One region of the Candidatus Chlorohelix sp. genome, then DNA from elsewhere that is predicted to be linked to it. Evidence: riboswitches for the same ligand, from Rfam matches in the RefSeq annotation. Region 1 holds a riboswitch; each other region holds the start of a gene.
The links. Region 1 has a riboswitch for S-adenosylmethionine ahead of metH (methionine synthase). Riboswitches for the same ligand answer to the same signal wherever they lie in the genome.
Positions count from the first base shown of each region.

Region 2: it holds a riboswitch for S-adenosylmethionine, as region 1 does, so the genes downstream of both, WCK19_RS09665 (uroporphyrinogen decarboxylase family protein) here and metH (methionine synthase) in region 1, are expected to answer to the same signal.
Region 3: it holds a riboswitch for S-adenosylmethionine, as region 1 does, so the genes downstream of both, WCK19_RS04210 (S-adenosylmethionine synthetase N-terminal domain-containing protein) here and metH (methionine synthase) in region 1, are expected to answer to the same signal.
Region 4: it holds a riboswitch for S-adenosylmethionine, as region 1 does, so the genes downstream of both, mtnA (S-methyl-5-thioribose-1-phosphate isomerase) here and metH (methionine synthase) in region 1, are expected to answer to the same signal.

Region 1 covers NZ_JBAXHI010000025.1:33,234-36,355, forward strand. The annotation lists gene metH (methionine synthase) at 1-1,289, opposite strand, end outside; SAM riboswitch class I at 1,365-1,464, opposite strand; gene purU (formyltetrahydrofolate deformylase) at 1,559-2,416, opposite strand; gene WCK19_RS12150 (hypothetical protein) at 2,510-2,710, opposite strand.
Region 2 covers NZ_JBAXHI010000017.1:28,795-31,916, reverse strand. The annotation lists gene WCK19_RS09675 (helix-turn-helix domain-containing protein) at 1-100, opposite strand, end outside; gene WCK19_RS09670 (dihydrolipoamide acetyltransferase family protein) at 217-1,419, shown strand; SAM riboswitch class I at 1,612-1,728, shown strand; gene WCK19_RS09665 (uroporphyrinogen decarboxylase family protein) at 1,992-2,996, shown strand; gene WCK19_RS09660 (ABC transporter substrate-binding protein) at 3,015-3,122, shown strand, end outside.
Region 3 covers NZ_JBAXHI010000005.1:138,964-142,085, forward strand. The annotation lists gene WCK19_RS04205 (SAM-dependent chlorinase/fluorinase) at 1-736, opposite strand, end outside; SAM riboswitch class I at 956-1,080, shown strand; partial or broken gene WCK19_RS04210 (S-adenosylmethionine synthetase N-terminal domain-containing protein) at 1,278-1,463, shown strand; gene WCK19_RS04215 (methyl-accepting chemotaxis protein) at 1,885-3,122, opposite strand, start outside.
Region 4 covers NZ_JBAXHI010000020.1:55,548-58,669, forward strand. The annotation lists gene WCK19_RS10800 (ABC transporter ATP-binding protein) at 1-697, opposite strand, end outside; TPP riboswitch at 801-916, opposite strand; SAM riboswitch class I at 1,072-1,178, shown strand; gene mtnA (S-methyl-5-thioribose-1-phosphate isomerase) at 1,270-2,352, shown strand; gene WCK19_RS10810 (carbohydrate kinase family protein) at 2,596-3,122, shown strand, end outside.

The DNA of each region.
Region 1 (3,122 bases):
TCGATGGCGGTAGAAAGTTTCTTGACGGTACGGCGCATCTGTTCTGCCTCATCGGTGCGCTCGGTCAAAGCTACCTGCACGTCCAGCGTATGTGCGCCACCCTCCACCTGTTCGCGGGCGATGGTCATCAACCCATCGTAATCATCAGCCAATAGCAGTTGCCGTACCTTCTTGCTACCGGTGCTGTTCACCCGTTCGCCAACTAGCATCGGAGGCGGGTTTTGTAACAAGGAGGTGGCGCGAATACCGCTCGAAACCAGCGGTTCGGCTTGAACCTTACGCGCTGGCTTTTCATGTCCCCACACCTGTTTTGCCAGTTCGGCGGTATAGTCAGGGGTAGAACCGCAGCAAGTACCAACGATATTAATACCCAATTCTTCTACAAATTCCTTCAGGATTTCCGCCATCGGTACAGCCTGAAGCGGGTAAACGGTGCGCCCTCTTTCATTAATCGGCAATCCGGCGTTGGGCAAGCAACTGAGCTTAATTTTGCTGTGTTCGCTCAGGTAGCGCAGCGGTTCGCGCATCAGGTCGGGACCAACGGCGCAATTAAGCCCGATAATATCGGCGCGTAAACTCTCCAGCGTAACCATGACGGCGGCAATATCCGTACCTAACAACATTCGCCCGTTACCGTCCAGCACCGAAACCTGTGCTTGAATCGGCGCCCATTTTCCGGTTTGTAGAATGGCTTCACGAATCCCGAAAATCGCCGCTTTAACCTCCAGAATATCCTGTGAGGTTTCAATCAGCAACACATCCGCGCCTCCTTCGATTAGGGCTTTGCTCTGCTCGGCGTAAGTCTCTTTAAGTTGGTCGAAAGTAACGCCGCCTAGTGTAGGGTCTTCTGAGGAAGGCAAAAAACCGGTAGGTCCGATACTTCCGGCGACAAAGCGCGGGCGTGAGGGGTCGGCAGCGGTGAAGCGGTCCGCAACGCGGCGTGCAATTTGAGCGGCGTGAAAATTGATTTCGTAGGTCAGATGACCAAGTTTATATTCGTCTAGTTTTATGCGGCTACCGGTGAAACTATTGGATTCTACTACATCCGCGCCTGCCGAGAAATAAGCGGAATGGATTTCTTCGATAACATCAGGGCGAGTTAAGACCAGATATTCATTGCAACCGTGATACTGTTCTCCGCCGTAATCATCGGTGGTTAAGTTGCGTTCCATCAATTGTGTACCCATCGCGCCATCGTAAACCAACACACGCTTTTCCAGTTCCTGCATAAAGCGGGAAGCCTGATACTTTTCCGGGCTGCCGAATGGATTAAAAATCTGGTTGCTCAATCCGTTATCCTCCTAATCGCAAAAAACCCTCCGTATATACCGGAAGGTTTACAAGTTCCCGCGCTATTACACGGGCTTCTATCTTTCCCTACCGGGCTGGACTTAGCACCTTGCCGATAGCGACAGGTTGCTAGAGGTTCGGCGTGCCAGTTCACTCCCCTCTTCTTGATAGTGCAAGATATTTGCTATTTTCCCTATCAAAACCATACTAACATACTCGTTAATCAGGGTCAAACCGCCCTAAAAGTTGCCCTAGCCTTGATGAGAACCTACCGGAATACCACCGTCTTATTCCCATTAACCAGCACGCGGTGTTCGATGTGGTATTTTAGCGCACGGGCGAGAACGAGGCATTCGCTATCCCTGCCCAATGCCACCAACGCTTCGGGGCTGTTGCTGTGATCCACGCGGACGACTTCCTGCTCGATAATCGGACCTTCATCCAAAGCGTTGGTGACATAATGTGCGGTTGCGCCTATGAGCTTCACGCCACGGGCATACGCCTGATGATACGGGCGTGCGCCCTTAAAGCTTGGCAGAAACGAATGGTGGATATTGATGCAGCGTCCCGCCATGTTGGATACTAGCATCGGCGAAAGCACTTGCATATATCGCGCCAGTACCACCACTTCTGCCTGAGCTTGCTCCAAATGCTCCCACACTTTGGCTTCTTGCGTTTGCTTATCTCCCTTCACAACTGGCACATAAATAAAGGGGATTTTGTACCACGTGCAAAGCTCCCGCAAATCTTCGTGATTTGAGATAACACACGGGATTTCGATTGGTAGAGCGCCTGTGGAATAGCGATGCAGCAAGTCGTTCAGGCAGTGACGGTATTTAGAAACCAATATCACCACACGCGGCTTGATAGAGGTATCGGCAATCTGCCATTCCATACCAAAGTGGTGCGCTACCCCCACCCCGAATTTCTGTTTCAACGCCTTATAGCCGCATGAGTATTCGCCCAATACGAATTCGGAGCGCATAAAGAAACGTCCGGTGGAGGGGTCTCCAAATTGGGCTGACTCGATGATAAACCCATCGTTTTCGGTCAAGAATCCGGCAACGGCGGCAACAATGCCCGCTACATCATGGCAGGAAAGGGTAAGGATGTAGTGATTACTCATATATTCCACTATTTTTACCATATAGCAGCATTATAATGATTTCAGCCAATAATTAAAGAGGACGGGTGCAATACCCGCCCTGCTTCAAAGCCATTATGAAAGGCTTTTGGTTACAGAACTGAACATATTTCCAATCTGAGGTCCTAGAAAAACCAGTATAACGATTATCACGATTACTATTAGCATCAAGACCAAAGCATATTCCACCAGACCTTGCCCTTGTAACGGGTGCCGCAATCTGGCTTTCTTGTTAACAGTTACCCTGTTTTTTATCAAACCCGGTAATTTTATCATGTTAATATAGCTCCCTCTTGTTAAAGCATACAGCTAAATCTAGGAAATTTGGACTATGCTGAAGGGAAAGGCTGTCTTGCCGTTCCTGGGAGAATATTGCACGGAATTTGAGACAAGCTACACTTGACTCTTAGGTAAATTTTACTCTATCAGGAATATTAAAAAAAGGTCATAGCCCGATTGTACTATATCAGCAATCAAAACTTAATGCCAAATTATCACTTTTTCTGGCAATCCCCTCCTTTCCAAGGTATTATTAGGCTGAATATTTACAATTTACCATTAGTTTTTACCTTAAAATTTACCTTTATTCTATAAACTAGCTTGTGGTATTTGTAACTATTTTTTTCGGATTATAAAAACTGTCTTTTAACGTTAGCGCATTTTCAAATCGAAACCTTTGAGTATTTCA
Region 2 (3,122 bases), on a different contig from region 1:
TGGCACGTGCTACTTCTTCCTGAGAGCGGTTTTGCCTGAACCGCAGTTGGCGCAACAATTTGGCAAGCGCATTGCTTTTATTATCGAAAGTGTTATTCATCTTTTCTCTTGCTGGCTAACAATATGTTAGCATTATTGTAGCTTGCATTTGGATAATTGCAATACTTATGGTAAGATTAATTAAAATTCAAGCATTACCACTGTAACGATATAAAAATGGGTAAACTGGTCACGCTAGATGGCAAAAATGGAATAAAACCTGAAACCGAAGCGGTTATAATAAACTGGTTTGTGCGTCCGGGGCGCAAAGTTGAAAAACACCAACTGCTGGCTGAGGTTATGGTTGAAAAGGTCAGTATCGAAATTCGCGCCGAGTTGACCGGGATTCTCGAATCTATTATTGCGGCAGAAGGAACTATTGTAACGCCGGGTATGACCCTTGCCATAATTGAACCTGTCGAAAACTTGGAAAAACCCAATGCCGAAGGTTCTTTGCCGCTTGAAGCTACTAAACCCCGAACGCTTTCTATACTACCTGCTCTATATGTGGTATCTTCTCCGGCTGCGAGGAAACTAGCGCGTGAATTGGGGTTAGATTTATCCGAGATAGCGCATTCTCTTGCGCCGGGAAATCGCCTTAATGAGGCAGCCGTCCGCCGCTATTTGCAAATATTAACTCGGCAAAACCTCGATAATGAAGTTCCTTCACGGAGGCAGGCTCAATCCAGTTTACGCCGTCTTATCAGGAATAGAGTCTCAAGAGCAGGGCAACTCACTGCTCCCGCTACCATTACCACGCGCTTGTCGGTAAATTTTACTCTGGCGTGGCTCTATAATTTAAATATATCAGGGGTCAATCGAAAAACATCTTTGTTGGCTCTGGTTATTCGTGCCACTGCTCTAGCTTTACATAAGTTTCCAATATTTAACGCGAGCCTCGAAAATAGCGAAGTAATTTATTATCTTGATCATAATATAAGCCTGATGTATTCAGCCGAAGATGGTTTAGCTTTGCCGGTAATAAAACAGGCTGGTTTGCAATCTCTGACTGATTTATCAGATATGGCTGAGAATTTGAAAACTAGAGCATGTCAAGGAAATCTGACATTAAAAGATACGCTTGGTGGAACTTTTACTATTTGCGATTTGGGAGATTATGCTATTGACAGTTTTACCCCTATACTAAATCTTCCGCAATCGGCTGTATTAGGTATTGGCTGTATATACAGTTTATCTAGTACAACATTTTATCCAGCTGGTACTTACCAGATTCTTGAAGAGTGGGAAGATAATCGTCATATTGGTTGGGGTCTGACATTGAGTTTAACCTTTGACCATAGGCTTAGCGATGGTCCCAACGCTGCCGCTTTTCTCAAAACTATCCGCGATTATCTTGAAACCCCTGATACCTTGCGTTAATGCTCCCCTATTCTGGTAACTGTTGGGCAATCAAATCCGGTCAATGTAGTTTCGCCACACAACTTCTCGGGTAGCACGGCAAATCCCAACAACTTACCGTCGGAATTTTTACCAAAATTTAACTTGACAATGTTTATAGACTAGATTATCTTTATTATGTAATCTGAAACGGGTTACAAAAACTGAAAATTGCTCTTATCCAGAGAGGTGGAGGGTATGAGGCCCTGTGAAGCCCGGCAACCCGCGCAATGTAAGCGTAAGGTGCCAATTCCGGCGCTATCTGTTCTGCAGGTGGTCGCAAGATAAGGGAGTCCTGTTCAAAAAGCGTGTGAACGCAGAGAGAATAATGGAATTTCCGAACCCCTTATCTAAACTTGATAAGTGGGTTTTTTAATACCACACGCTATTAAGTTTTACTTATCAATTGAATTGAAGCGCATGCTCTAGGTGCTATTCTATTAGTGCTGTAAAACAAAGCCCTGTAGGTCTTTGCGCCTAGGTGGGGTCTAGTTTAGTATTGCCAGAAAAATGATTAGCAACTAATTCATTAGAAAAGACTCTCAGGAGGAGTTATGGCTAAGTCTGAAAAATGGAAACGAGTAGAAACTGCCCTGTCCGGCGGGCAACCTGATCGCGTACCCTATGCTTTCTGGAAGCACTTCCCGGTTATTGACAAGAATCCCGATGAACTGGTCAAGGCAACAGCCGAATTTCATCGTAAATTCGAGCAAGATTTTGTAAAGGTAATGTTCCGCAGTTCCTTTACCACTGAGGATTGGGGCTTTCGCCCTAACGGTTATCACCCTACCGCTGGTAATTTACTGATTACCGATTATGTTATCAAAACGCCTCAAGATTGGCGGCGGCTTGAATTGCTTGACCCCACACAGGGTACTTTGGGAGAGCAACTTATCGTGTTGCGGAAATTGGCGAAGGAATTAGACGGCGATGCCCCGATTCTTTCCACCGTTTTTTCACCTTCAATGATTGGTCTCAAGTTGGCAGGGGAAGAAGGCTTAGCTGAGCATCTAAAAGCTGACCCGGAAGCGGTAAAAGCTGGACTTTCCGCGATTGCTGAAACGGTTCTTAAATTTGGCGAGGCTACTTTGAAAAATGGGGCGGATGGTCTCTTTTATGCTATCCAAGAACCGGGACGCATTTTAACAGCGGGTGATGGTCAACCTAATCTGGGCGACCTTTTTGACCGCCCTGTGTTGGAAAAGCTCTTCCCATCAACCGGGTTTTTCTTCTTGCACGCGCATGGCGAGACTATTGCTTTTGAAGAGATTGTGAATTATTCCTACCATGCGCTGAACTGGCATGATCGTGGGGGTGGTCCTTCTTTGAAAGAAGCTCGCCGTTTTACCAATAAGACGTTAGCTGGTGGACTTAACAACCGCGAAACTTTACCCAATGGAACTCCGGCGGATGTTGCTGCTGAAGTAACTGATGCGGTTAATCAGTTAGAGGGTAGAGGATTGTTGTTGACTCCCGGTTGTGGCTTCCCGGTGAACGCTCCAGAAGATAATTTGTTGGCTGTTAAAGAGACCATACAGGGTCGGTTAGCCCTAGCTTAAGAGGAGACATTTATTTTTATGTTCAAGAAAAGTTTTAGTACCAAAACCCCCCGCCGCTATGCTTTAGCATTGATTGGGTTACTGCTTGCCGCATTGCTGGCAGCTTGCGGTGATGCTACCGCCACT
Region 3 (3,122 bases), on a different contig from region 1:
TTATCAGTTCGTTAGGTGAGCCATCCCCGTAGTTTGCTTTAATACCACCGCTTTCCAGACGAACTTTTCGACTTGTTATTGGTGAGTAATATTCCACATAAACCCTTAGCTTGCGTTTTTCACTTTCGGTAAGCTGATCAAATTGGCGACGATGGATGTTGCTGATAATATTTCCAAAATGATCAATATGCAATACACGACCCTGCAATACCTTTTTCTTACCGACCTGTTCCCACTGGGGCCAGAGATCCTCAAATGATACTACATCCCCCACTTCAAGTAAGGGTCCAACTTTTTCAAAAGGTTCTCCCTTAGACAGGTGTGCCGCTACTGGTGCATAAATATCTCGCCCAAAAAAGGTATTACTTACAAATTGACGGTGAAAAGACTGATTGAGCGGCTCACGTACACTTATGTTCGGGTAAGTATCAATGATGTAGGAGAAAAGCCCATTATCTGGACCTATAAATACCCCCACATCCGGTACTTTCAGACAGATGGTTCGGCGGTCCGTACTTACACCGGGATCGACTACCGCCACATGTATTGAGTTTGGTGGGAAGTGATAATGGGCATTATATAATACAAAGGCACCCTGCAAAACATTTTGAGGTTCTATTTGATGCGAAATATCTACCAGCAAGGAGGCGGGGTTTATAGTGTTAATCACCCCTTTCATCATACCGATATAGCCGTCTTGCTCTCCAAAATCTGTGGTAAGGGTAACAATTGTCATAAAGCCTCGATTCTCTGCTGTGATTAGTGGAGCTGAATTAAAAGCCTCGCCTTGATATTTCTGTAAATATAACTTAGTTTATTTAGATTATCAAATCAATCATTCGTCCCAGCCTTGCTACGCTTATATTTATACTTGACAAATATGATAAAATAACTTATGCCTATATTAGGCAAAAAAAGTGCCTCATTATCATCATAGAATATAGACATAGTGTAACTCTTATCAAGAGAAGTTGAAGGAATAAGGTTCTTCGAAATTCGGCAACCAACGCTTCTAAACAATATGCGCGTATGGTGCCAATTACAACATAATCTGAATGTCAGGTTATCGAAAGATAAGAGAGGTATCTGCCCGGACATGAATTTAATCCGTTTGCAGAAATGAATGTGCTGACCCCCTTATCCTTAGATAAGCGGGGTTTTTATTTGCCTGGTGCTTATTTTCTAAACAGCTTTTAGCATAAAAACGTATTAACTCTAGTCTAGAGTAATACTATGCTCAAAGTTAAAAATTTCAATTTTGCAAAGAAGGAGAAAAAATGTCTAACACCTTTCTCACCTCACCCAAGCTTTTTCTAACAAGCGAAAGCGTTACTGAAGGTCACCCCGATAAGCTTTGCGACCAAATTTCGGATGCCATATTGGAGCAGGACCCGAATGCCCGCGTAGCCTGTGAAACTGCCACTACTACCGGCTTGATACTAGTAGCAGGTGAAATTCCCACTGTTCCTACTCCCAACCATTATTAGTAACAGCCAAAAATTCCCCCCGCTTTTGTATATAAATCTGCTAGTCCTTGAAATAACAAAATCATACTTGATAATCTTAATAAAGTATATTAATATACATTCCAATTGCCCCGTTGAAGGGGACTGAAACTCTGTTGCAATGCAGGTCACATAGTGGGAAGTGCATAGTAATGCAGAGGTAGCACGCTATAATAGATTTTTGCTATTGTTAAGCAGCCTCAGATGTTTGGCAAAATTAAAATTCACCTCTTCCAAGATAGGCACACCCCACACTGGAATAACACGCAGCGCTGATATAGCTCCGCAGAAAACAATGCGCTAAATTGCTCGTCCTCGCGGTATCGCTCCTTGCACACGCTATTCTTTCTTTTTCACTCCATAGACTCTAACTGCTGAATTATTTACGCCCGGCAGTATCTTGTCTGTTTTGTCGCGAGGATGAGTCATTTTTCGACTCAGGCAGATTATTTTTGGCTTTTACCCATTTCATTTTGAAGGTGCGAGTAGCGCCAGATTTTTTTATAGCTGTGTCATCACGTAGTTTAAATGTGCCTACAAGCGTGTTCAATTGTAGTGCAATTTCAGTTAGAGCGTTCGCGCTTGAAAGATAACTCTTACTGCCCTCGCTAATATTGGATATCATATGCGACATTTCCTGCATAGTACCGGCAACCTGTGTGTTGGCAACCCGCTGCTGATCGGTAGCCAGTGAAATGGCGTAGGAAAGCTGACTCGTGTGTTTTGCCACTTCAATAATTTCCTTATTAACGCTTAACGCTTCTTCAACCATTTGACGACCCAACGCCACCACTTTAATGCCATCTTCGGTTGCCATTACGCTGGCAGTAGTAGCTTGCTGAATTTGACCAACTAGTTGTTGGATTTCCACTGCCGCTTGCCGCGAGCGTTGCGATAACTTTCGCACCTGAGAAGCTACTACCGCAAACCGTTCTCCTTCTTCCCCCGCTCCAGCGCTTTCAATAGCTGCATTTAGAGCGAGCAGATGGGTATCATCAGAGAGGGTGCTAATCAGGCTGGTGGCTTCGCGGATTCGCTGTGAAACGGAGTTTAAAGCAATTATACGTTCTGCAATCAGGTTCACACGCTGCGTAATATCTGCCATCTTTTGTGAAAGAGCATTCATAGTGTTATAGCCAATCTCTGCGCTATTTAACGACTCATTCGCGCTTTGGGCTACCTTGCTGGCGCTCTCTGCAATTTGCTGGCTTGTACCGCTTAATTCATTAATGGTTGCTGAAACTTGAGAAACAGCCACCGCTTGCTCTGAAAGGCTACTCGCCTGTCTGGCACTGGCTTCTTCAAGATAATGACTGGTTGTAGAAACGGTATTAGCTTGCAATTGAATCCGAGCAATAACCATTCTCAAACGCGCCAACGCCTTATTAAGGCTTTCGCTTAACCCCACTATTTCTTGAGAGCCTTCTACTAGGAATTTAGGGGTTAAATCGCCCTCGGCAGTAAGCTTCAGCTTAGCATTTAATGCACTCAAAGGACGTGACAATAGACGCGGTATGCTAACTGTCAATAATAATACTGATGCTATGCTTCCTATCAATACAAGCCCAAAAATCCAGAGCATTACTGTTATATTGGCGCGACTTTCTTGTTCTATAC
Region 4 (3,122 bases), on a different contig from region 1:
AGGCTGAGTCGGAAACCGAACGCGGTTTTGGAATCAGGACTTCTTGCACCACGCGAATGGTGGTGGGTAGATGGGTGAATAGGTAGATTCGTTCGCTGAGTAGCAAGGCTTCCTCAATATCGTGGGTGATGAACAGGATGGTACGGCGTAGCTTTGCTTGCATCTCTGCCAACCATTCCTGAAGCCCTGCTCTGGTGAGCGCGTCTAACGCTCCGAACGGCTCATCCAGCAGCATAACCTCGCGTTCGGACAGAAAGGTTCGCAAGAGGGCAAGCCGTTGGCGCATCCCGCCGGACATTTGCCACGGGAAGCTCTTTTCAAAGCCCTTCAAGCCGAAAATTTCAAAGTAAGCAAGGGCATGTTCGCGGGCAATTTTGCGGGGAGTTCCGGCAAGCTCTAGTCCAAGCGCGGCATTATCCAAAGCGGAACGCCACGGTAAAAGGGCATCGCGCTGGAGCATATACGCCATTTTGCCCGGTTGTGGCTGGAAGGGCTGATTGTCGTAGCGAAATTCGCCCGAATCGGCAGTTTCAAGCCCCGCCAAAATATTAAAGAGGGTGCTTTTTCCGCAACCGCTAGGACCAACTAGCGAAACAAACTCGCCCCGATTTGCCACAAGGCTGATGTTAGTCAGCGTGGGCAACGCGCCATAGGATTTGTTTAGATTATTGATTTGTAGTTTTGGTATTGTTTCCATATATTTCGATAGGTTAGAATCAAAAAAGCCACAGGAATACTGGAGAAAAATCCTGCGGCTCGCCCGTTTATTCCACTTAATTAGATACGAAATAGCTAGATAAATCGTAATTACGTAGAATTTCCCTTCGCCGGTATTACCCGGATCAGGTTCAAACGGTCGAAGATACTTTCAATCTTCCTCTCAGCCTGGAAAGCCCAAGCTCCCGTTGGTATTATTTTTAAAAGGTGCAAAAATAATCAGATTATAACATCATGATATTTGGCAGTATCATAATACTTTTTGTTTTGTAGTACAAGTCATTTGCAATGTACTTTTTGCCATGTTATATTTTGTTTAGATGCGAATAAAGCATTCATAACAACTGAATATTGCTCTCATCAAGAGAGGTGGAGGGACTGGCCCTATGAAGCCCGGCAACCGCCCGAATTTCGGGAGTGGTGCCAATTCCGGCAGGCAATTATTGCCTGAAAGATGAGAGGCGCTAACTTTGGTAAGTTACGTCTATTCTCGGATTGATGCGAGCAACTGCTAAACCGAGGATTTTTTTGTTTTGCCAAAGGGGTGTTCAATTGAACGAGAATGCAACTTCAACGCCTACACTGAAAGTTAAAACAATAGAATGGCGAGATGCCGACCTCACGCTATTGTTAATTGACCAAATCAGGTTGCCGCATCATTTTGAGAATGTCGAGTGCCGTAACTTCCATGAAGCCGGAGAAGCGATTCGCACCATGATTGTGCGAGGCGCTCCTGCCATCGGAGTAACTGCCGCTTACGCTATGGCTTTGGCGGCTTTGGAATACCGTGACCTCCCCCGTGACGAATTTATCAAAAAGTTAGACGAAGCGGGCGTATGGCTTAATGAAACCCGCCCCACCGCTGTTAACCTCAAATGGGCGATTGACCAATGCTTGGCGCTCGCACACCGTCTGCACGATGCTTATATTCAAGTAGTCAGCATTCCGTGGGAAATCCTGAGATTGGCAAAGCAAATACAAGCGGATGACCTAGCTTTTTGCAAGGCAATCGGCGCGTTTGGCGGAGAGCTTATCAAAGATGGCGATAATGTTCTAACCCATTGCAACGCGGGTGGCTTGGCTACTGCTGGTTATGGCACTGCTGTAGGTGTGATTACCGCCGCGCATGAAGCTGGTAAGAAGATTCACGTTTGGGTGGATGAAACTCGCCCTTACCTGCAAGGGGCGCGTCTTACTGCTTGGGAAATGCAGCAACTTGGTATTCCTCATACCCTGATAACTGACAATATGTCGGGACATCTGATGCAACGTGGTAAGGTTCAATTCATTGTGACTGGGGCTGACCGCATAGCGGCAAACGGCGATACTGCCAACAAAATCGGCACTTACATGGTGGCAGTGCTGGCAAAGGAAAATAATATTCCCTTCTATATAGCCGCGCCGCTAACCACTATTGACCTGAAAATCAAATCCGGTGAGGAAATCCCAATCGAGGAGCGGAGCGCGGATGAGGTTGTTTTCATCGGCGGGAAGCGGATTGCGCCGGAAGGGGTTCACGCTGCTCACTTTGGTTTCGATGTGACTCCAGCGCGATATATTCACGGGATTATTACCGAAAAGGGTATTGCGCGTCCACCGTATGAGCAAAGCATCCCGGCGTTGTTTGAAAAATAAGCGCGGGTTGCACAAGTTTGTTGATTATGCGTAGTATTGAGTCCAGACTTTTGTAGTTTAAACACTTGAAATTAGGCTAAAGACTGGCAAAATAAACTATTAGCATGATTCTGTGTCTGAGTTGCTCTGAATTATAACGAATCTAAAAATGCTCAGGTGTTCGGCTCTCTAATACTGGGGTTAGTTTTGGGGAGTAACGTGATGGTATTTACCAATGCTTGAAGTTATGCAGCAGGAGGAGTAATGTCAATAATCGTAACAGGCTCTATCGCCTATGACCACATTATGGATTTTCCGGGTTTCTTTAAAGACCATATTTTACCTGAGAAAATTCATATTCTTAATGTCTCTTTCCTGGTTTCATCGTTGAAAAAAATGCACGGTGGCTGCGCCCCCAATATTTCCTATACGCTGGCTTTACTTGGTGAGCGTTCGAGCATTCTTGGCACAGTGGGACACGATTTTCAGGCTTATCGGGCAGCGCTTGAAGAAGTAGGGGTGGATACCAGCCTCGTAAAAGTTATACAAGATAAGGTAACCGCCTCGTGCTTTATTACGACCGACAAATCCGGTAGTCAGATAACCGGGTTTTATCCGGGCGCGATGGAACACGCCAGCGAAGTACGGATTGAGGATGCTAATCCGCAAGACATCGAAATCTGCATAGTTTCGCCGGATGACCCCCGCGCAATGATAGAGCATGTGCATGAGTGCCAGCAGTTGAAAGTTCCTTACATCTATGATATTGGCTGGCAGGTGATTGCTTTCGA